Regions from separate parts of the Mesorhizobium sp. M0140 genome, predicted to be linked through region 1. Evidence: predicted binding sites of a transcription regulator. Region 1 holds the regulator's gene; the other holds the start of a gene.
The links. The regulator LexA, encoded in region 1, represses DNA repair genes until DNA is damaged. The targets are predictions, from matches to a motif close to TGTTCNNNNTGTGTTCNG.
Positions count from the first base shown of each region.

Region 2: the regulator LexA is predicted to act here: its motif matches at 1,607-1,624, upstream of NKJ37_RS01280 (2'-5' RNA ligase family protein).

Region 1 covers NZ_JAMYTM010000013.1:94,269-97,955, reverse strand. Annotated here, with positions in the region: gene kynU (kynureninase) at 1-651, shown strand, start outside; gene lexA (transcriptional repressor LexA) at 1,062-1,802, shown strand; gene NKJ37_RS15525 (ComEC/Rec2 family competence protein) at 1,796-3,687, opposite strand, start outside.
Region 2 covers NZ_JAMYTM010000001.1:280,543-284,229, forward strand. Annotated here, with positions in the region: gene NKJ37_RS01270 (cupin domain-containing protein) at 1-387, shown strand, start outside; gene NKJ37_RS01275 (ABC transporter ATP-binding protein) at 377-1,462, shown strand; gene NKJ37_RS01280 (2'-5' RNA ligase family protein) at 1,671-2,084, shown strand; gene NKJ37_RS01285 (SnoaL-like domain-containing protein) at 2,433-2,786, shown strand; gene NKJ37_RS01290 (SRPBCC family protein) at 2,890-3,369, opposite strand; gene NKJ37_RS01295 (ArsR/SmtB family transcription factor) at 3,366-3,687, opposite strand, start outside.

The DNA.
Region 1 (3,687 bases):
GATCTTTGCCACACCGCCGGCGCCCTGCCCGTCGAGCTCGATCACGCAAATGCCGATTTCGCCATCGGCTGCACCTACAAGTACCTCAACGGCGGTCCGGGCGCACCGGCCTTCATCTATGCCGCGCAGCGCCACCACGGCGATATCAGCCAGCCGCTCAGCGGCTGGTGGGGCCATGCGCGGCCCTTTGCCTTCGAACGGGGTTATGTTGCCGGCACCGGCATCCGCCGCTTTTTGTGCGGCACTCAGCCGATCCTGTCGATGGGGGCGCTCAAAGGCGCGCTTGCCATCTGGAATGACGTCGACATGGCGGCATTGCGAAAGAAGAGTGTCGCGTTGACAGAACTGTTCATCCAGCTCGTCGAAGCCAGGTGCGGCGCCTACGGTCTCACGCTGGAGACCACCCGCGACGCGACCAGGCGCGGCAGCCAGGTGTCGTTCCTTCACGATCACGGCTATCAAATCATGCGGGCGCTGATCGAGCGCGGCGTCATCGGTGACTTTCGTGCGCCATCGACCATCCGTTTCGGCTTCACGCCGCTCTATGTCGGCTACAAGGATGTGTGGCTGGCGGTTGAGGTGCTGGAGGATATTCTGCGCACGGGCGCATGGAAGGACCGCCGTTTCGCGGTCAAGGAAGCCGTTACCTGACGCAACGATCCCCGCGATCCACCGCCGCCGCCCTCACTGCCTGGCAGATGACGGAGGGCTGAATTTCCAGCCACAAATGCCAACAGACGTTGGCGTTTTGGCTCCGTTTCGTTCACGGCAAACGAACGTCCCGAAGATTGATATCGTCCTTTGTGGGGGTCGATAGACTGATAATGCCAAGCCTGGGTCGAGGATGAGCCACAGGTCATTAACCATAATAATTTCAATGTGAGCAGGCGCATCGCCGTGCCTAGCGCCTGTTGATCGCGACCTGCTGGCAAGCGCCAAATAATTTCAGCAGCCTTAACAAATTCATTAAACTTTAAACGGTTGCAGAACACAACTGGAACAGATAGGGTTTGTTCTGGGTTTGTTTTTCGATTCTGGTTTCAGGTAACCTGGGGGCCGCCATGCTGACGCGCAAGCAACATGAACTGCTGATGTTCATCCATGAACGCCTGAAGGAGAGCGGCATTCCGCCATCCTTCGACGAGATGAAGGAGGCGCTTGACCTTGCCTCCAAATCCGGGATTCATCGGCTGATCACCGCACTTGAGGAGCGCGGCTTTATTCGCCGGTTGCCCAACCGGGCACGCGCGCTGGAAGTGCTGCGATTGCCGGACTCGATCGCGCCCGGTCTCAACGCGGCAAAGAAGTTTTCGCCAAGCGTCATCCAGGGCAGTCTCGGTCAGGGTGGCGCCCTTGGCCGGCAGATCAAGCCGGCGCCTTCGCGGATGCCCTCGCCCGGCAATGATGACGATGCGGTCTCCGCCGTGTCGATCCCGGTCATGGGCCGTATCGCCGCCGGTGTGCCGATCGATGCCATCCAGCATCAGACGCATTCGATCTCGGTGCCGCCGGACATGATCATGGGCGGCGCCCACTATGCGCTGGAGGTCAAGGGCGACTCGATGATCGAGGCCGGTATCTTCGACGGCGACACCGTCATCATCCGCAATGCCGACACGGCGAGCCCCGGCGAGATCATCGTGGCGCTGGTCGATGAAGAGGAAGCGACGCTGAAGCGGTTCCGCCGCAAGGGCGCTTCGATTGCTCTCGAAGCCGCCAATCCGGCCTATGAAACCCGTATTTTCGGCCCGGACAGGGTCAAGGTGCAAGGCAAGCTCGTCGGCCTGATCCGCCGCTACTGAGGCGGCTGTGGGTTGGCCGCTGGCTTCTCCGGTTTCTTAAAGGGTGCCAGCCCCCTCGCCTCACGAGAGTATTTGCGTTGCGTGTGCCAGGGCCGATATGGGCTGTCCACCGCGAAGCTGATCGTCGCCGGCGTGGTCGCCGATTGGCGATCGAAGAAGACCGCGGCACTGCCTTTGCGAGCCAGTTGCCGCTTGGTGATGACGAGAACCAGCGGATTGTGACAGGCGTCATACGCGGTGGCGTCATTGATGACGATCAGCTCGGCGAAGCCGCAGGCTTTCCAGGTGTCCTTGCGGTCCTCGACATAGGCAATGATCGCACCGGACATGTGCCTGGCCACGCAAACGTCTGAGGAGCAATAGAACGGCGATCCCGGCGGTAGCTCAACGGCATCCGCGACGTCGAATTGCCCGTCGCTGTTGTCGAACACCTCCGGAACGACGATGGTTTCTGATGTCAGGGCGCGTTTCCAGTTGTCGACGGTGAATTCGTTCGGCCGTTCCCGGCTGACGGCAAGCTCACCGCCACCGATCGGCAACGCCACCAGCCGGGCGTCTTCCGAGATCAGCACATCCGGCGTGCGCGTATCCGAGACGGTCAGCAAGCCTGCCAGCGCGAATGGCAGAGCAGCGAGCCGCAGCCAAGTTGTCGCCATCGTCGCGATGACCAGGGCAATTGCCACCAACAGGACCGACTGCTGCGAAATCAGCCCGACCCCATCGACAGGCGAACGCTCGGAGATCCAGCTTGATATGGCGATCATCATCGTCAGACCCTTACCCATCAGGTAGAGAGCCGGCCAATCCAATCCGAAAGGCATCAACAGCGCGCTGGCGACGGCCAGGAACATGACGACGGTGACGATCGGCATTACCGCGAGATTGGCAAACAGGCTGAGCGGCGAGACACGCTGAAAATGCCAGATGGCAAACAGCGTCGTCGCGCTTCCCGCGATGATCGAGGTCATGGCAAGGCCGGTTGCCGCCAGCAGGAATTTTCGCGTCAGGAAACCGGGCACGGATCGCTTTGGCGGCGGCGGTCTTGCTTTTCCCGCGCGGTGATCCGCCCAGCCGGCATAGGCGCCGACCAGAGCCGCGGTCGCGGCGAACGACATCTGAAAACTCGGGCCGACCACCTCATGCGGCGACACCACGATGACGGCGATCGCCGAGATCGCCAGATTGCGCATGGTGAGTGCTGCTCGATCGAACAGCACGGCAATCAGCATCACCGCCAGCATGATGAAGCTGCGCTCGGCGGCAACGACGACTCCCGAGATGATGAGATAGGCCGCGATCGAGAACAGTGCGGCGGCGGCGGCATACTTCTTGACCGGGCGACGCGCGGAAAAGTCGGGAAACAAGGCGAAGGCGCCGCGCAGCAAACCCATGATGGTGCCTGCGACCAGAGCCATGTGCAGTCCCGAAATGGAGATGATGTGGTAGATGCCGGTACGTCGCATCGCCTCATTGATGTCATCGGGAATGCCGGCGCGCACGCCGACGATCAGCGCCGCGGCGATCTCGCCTTCGGCGCCGCCGACGCTCGCCCTGATATGGTCGGCGATGCCTTCACGGGCATTTTCCACGCTAGAGGAAATTCGGGCCGGCAGCGGCATGTCGCCGTCATCGTTGACGACAAGCTTTGGATTGCCGAGAAAGAACCCGCTGCCACCGATGCCGGCAAAGTAGCTGTCGAAGGAGAAGTCATAGCTGTCCGGCCGCACCGGCCCGGTCGGCGGCAAGAGCTTGGCATATCCGGTGATGAGGGAGCCGGCGGTCACGTCAGCCGGGATCTTGCGTGCCGAAAGCCGCACCCGTTCCGGCGCATAGCGCAGTTTCGGTCTTGCGGTCGATGTCACGTCGATGGTCAGCCGGATACGGC
Region 2 (3,687 bases), on a different contig from region 1:
TCGGCGCTGATCGCCGACGGCAACGATGCCGTCAACGATCTCTATTGCGTGCGTGCCGATAAGCGACGGCAAATCCCGGTCAAGTCGGAAGGCATTGCCAAGGCGCTGCTGTCGCCGCCGGGCGCGACGCTGACCGGCATGCTGGTGACGGTGGAAGCCGGCGGCGGCACCGCGGAGGCCTATGCGCATGCCGGTCATGAATTCGGCTTCGTGCTGTCGGGCGAGGTCGAACTGGTGGTTGATTCGACAAATTACGTGCTGAAGACCGGCGACAGTTTTGCGTTCAAGAGCACGCTTTTGCATGCCTTCCGCAATCCAGGCGCCGAGCGTTGCCAGATCCTCTGGGTCAACACCACGAAGCCATCCGAGGTTCGCGATGGCGCCTGATCCAGTTGTGCGGCTACAGGCTGTCTCGAAGATTTTTCCTGGCGGCATCGTCGGGCTCGACGCCGTCGATCTCGACATTGTCGGCGGCGAGTTCATCACGCTGCTCGGGCCGTCGGGTTGCGGCAAGACCACCAGCCTGCGCGTCATCGCCGGCTTCGAAAGCCCGACGACCGGCAAGGTGTTGCTCGATGGTCGCGATATCACGGCACTTCGGCCGTTCGACAGGCCGGTCAACACCGTTTTCCAGGATTACGCGCTGTTCCCGCACATGAATGTCGCCGAAAATGTCGGCTTTGGCCTGTCGCTGCGCAAACTGTCTGGAGCCGAACAGGCAAAGCGCGCCGGCGAAGCCCTCGACATGGTCGGCCTCGCCGACAAGCTTGGCGCCCGCGTCTCCGAACTGTCTGGCGGCCAGCGCCAGCGCGTCGCGCTGGCGCGTGCCATCGTCTGCGAGCCACGCGTACTGCTTCTCGACGAGCCGCTGTCGGCGCTCGATGCGCATCTGCGCGAGCAGATGCAGGTTGAACTGAAACGGCTGCAGTCGCGGCTCGGCACCACCTTCGTCATGGTCACCCATGACCAGACTGAAGCGCTGTCGATTTCCGACCGCATCGTCGTTATGAACAAGGGCCGCATCGAGCAGATCGCGCCCCCGGCCACCCTTTACGACCGGCCCGCCACGAAGTTTGTGGCGAGCTTCATCGGCACCATGAATCTCCTGCAATCGCGCTTCGTCGGCCGAGATGGCGATCGCCTGCGCTTCGCCGCCGGCGCCCTGCCGCTGGAGGCCATTTCTGAAACCGGCGAAGCTCTCGCCGAGGATGCCATGCGCACCGTCGGCGTGCGGCCGGAAGATCTCCTGGCGATGACCGAGGCCGCGCCCGGCACAGCGCCGGCACGCGTCAACAGCATCGTCTTTCACGGCTGCACGTTGCGTCTGCACGCTGAACTCGGGCAGGGCGCACCTGTTGTCATAGACGCGCCGCGCCAGGCCGAGGGTTTTCAATTTCAGGTCGGCGACGTGGCGCATATCAGCCTGCGCCGTGGCGCCAATTGCCCGGTGCTACCAGGTTAGTTTCATTGGTATCAAAAACGGAGCACACGTCGCACGTTCGGCGGCTACAAGCAGTCGGGCAATGATCGCGAATATGCCGATTGGGCTACGCGATTCCCTCGCGGGCGCGGATCCGGAAAGCCCCAACGCTCATTTCGCTTGCTGTGTTCCCTTTTTGTTCTAAAATCTCCGGCTTGGCGGAGATGGGTGGCGCAAAAAGAGGAAGGACATGAACGAACTGCCCACATTCAACACAGCCGAAAACGGTCAAGCATCTTTCAATTGGCATGAGCGGAGCAGGCGTCGTCGCACTGATCGGTTGTTCTTCTGTCACCTGATGGAAGGCACCATCGCCGACCCTATCGCTTTACAAGCAACCACTTGGCGGCAGGAACTCGGGCTGAAAGGGAAAATAGTTGCCAATCACATCTCGCTTGTTGGACTCGGCGACCATGACGGATTGCCGGAGGGGTTGGTAGAACTCGCTCACCACATAGGCTCGATGATTGTCGCAAAACCATTCGACGTTTCTTTTGATCGTTTGTGCGCTTTTGGCGGGTGGCGCGCTTGTTTTACGCAACAGCGACGGCAATCCTTCGCTGCAAGAATTCTGGCGAAACCTCACAGCGGTGATTTCGGATAGCCCGTTAAAGCCCTTTCTCACAAAATCCATTGAACCGCATGTCACGCTGCTTCGTGACAAAGTGGGAGTGCCCAAAATTCGCGAAAGGGCGATTGACCGCATCAGTTGGACAGTGCGGGATTTTGCGCTCGTCCAGAGCTTCATCCAGGAAGGTCGGTACGAGATGCCTTACCGTTGGCGATTGACGGGCCAGGACGATGCCCGGCCCGCGATGTAAACGCCCCAAATCATCGTCATATGTCCGCGGGACCATCATGCTGACATGGCTTGTCAGCTACGACGTGGCCCGACGATGGCAGGCCAGCAAGCTGTTCCCCATTTGCAGTGCGTCTGACAGGAGGAATACAAATGACCATCGCGGAAATTGCCAAGGATTTCACCGAGCTGCTCAAGCAGGGCGATAACGAAGCTGCTGCCGAGAAGCACAACGCCGATGATATAGTCAGTCTCGAAGCCATGGCGGGGCCGATGGCCATCTCCCATGGCAAGGAGGCGCTCAGGCAGAAGGGCCAGTGGTGGCAGGAGAACAACGAAGTGCATGGCGGCTCGGTCGAGGGCCCCTACGTCAACGGAGACCAGTTCGCGGTGCGCTTCAAGTTCGACATAACGCCCAAGGCTACCGGCGAGCGTGTCACCATGGATGAAGTTGGCCTCTACACGGTCAAAAACGGCAAGATCACCGAAGAGCGCTTCTATTATTGAGGCCGTGAAATACCATCGGCTTGCGGGAGCTCGGTCTCGTCGCTGAAGGTTGAAAAATAAGCATGGCGGCCGGGACGATGTCCCAGGCCGCCATGTGAGAGGCTCAAATGGTCTTCACGTACTGCGCAAGCTGATCGGCCACCGTGCCCCAGCCATCGAAGAAACCCATCTCTTCATGGTTGTTGCGGGTCGCCTCGTCGCGATGGATGGCGGTGGCGGTGTAGCGCGTGCCCTTGCCGTCCGGCTGCAAGGAAATGACAGCGGTTATGAAGGGTTCCCCTGACGGCCGGTAACCCGGCAACAATGCATCCGTCCACACCAGCCGCTCGTTCGGCACGATTTCGAGATAGCAGCAATGGCGGTCGTTGACCTCATTGCCGTCGGGCGACTGCATGCGCGTCCGGAACAGACCGCCCGGCCTAAGGTCGATCTCGCAGTCGGTGATCATCCAAGGCCTAGGCGTGAACCATTGCTTGACATGCTCAGGCGTCGTCAAGGCGCGCCACAGCAATTCGCGCGGCGCATCGATGACGCGCTCCAGCACGAGGTCCAGTCTGGGATCCGGCTTGAGGGGATAGATCATTTTTCTGTCTCCTGGAGGGTCATCACATAGGCGTCGAACTGGTCGAGGCGGCGCTCCCACAGCGTGCGCTGTTCGGCCAGCCAGTTTTCGGCAAGCTTCAGCGGCTCGGGTGCCAGTTGATAGGTCCTGACCCGGCCGGTCTTTTGCGAGCGCACCAGCCCGCAACCTTCGAGGATTTTGAGATGTTCGATGAAGGAGGGCAGGGCCATGTCGAACGGTTGGGCAAGCTCGCTGACCGAGGCAGGGCTGCGGTTCAGCCGCTCCACCACGCGTCGCCGCGTCGGATCGGACAGTGCGCGAAAGATGCCGTCGATCGGT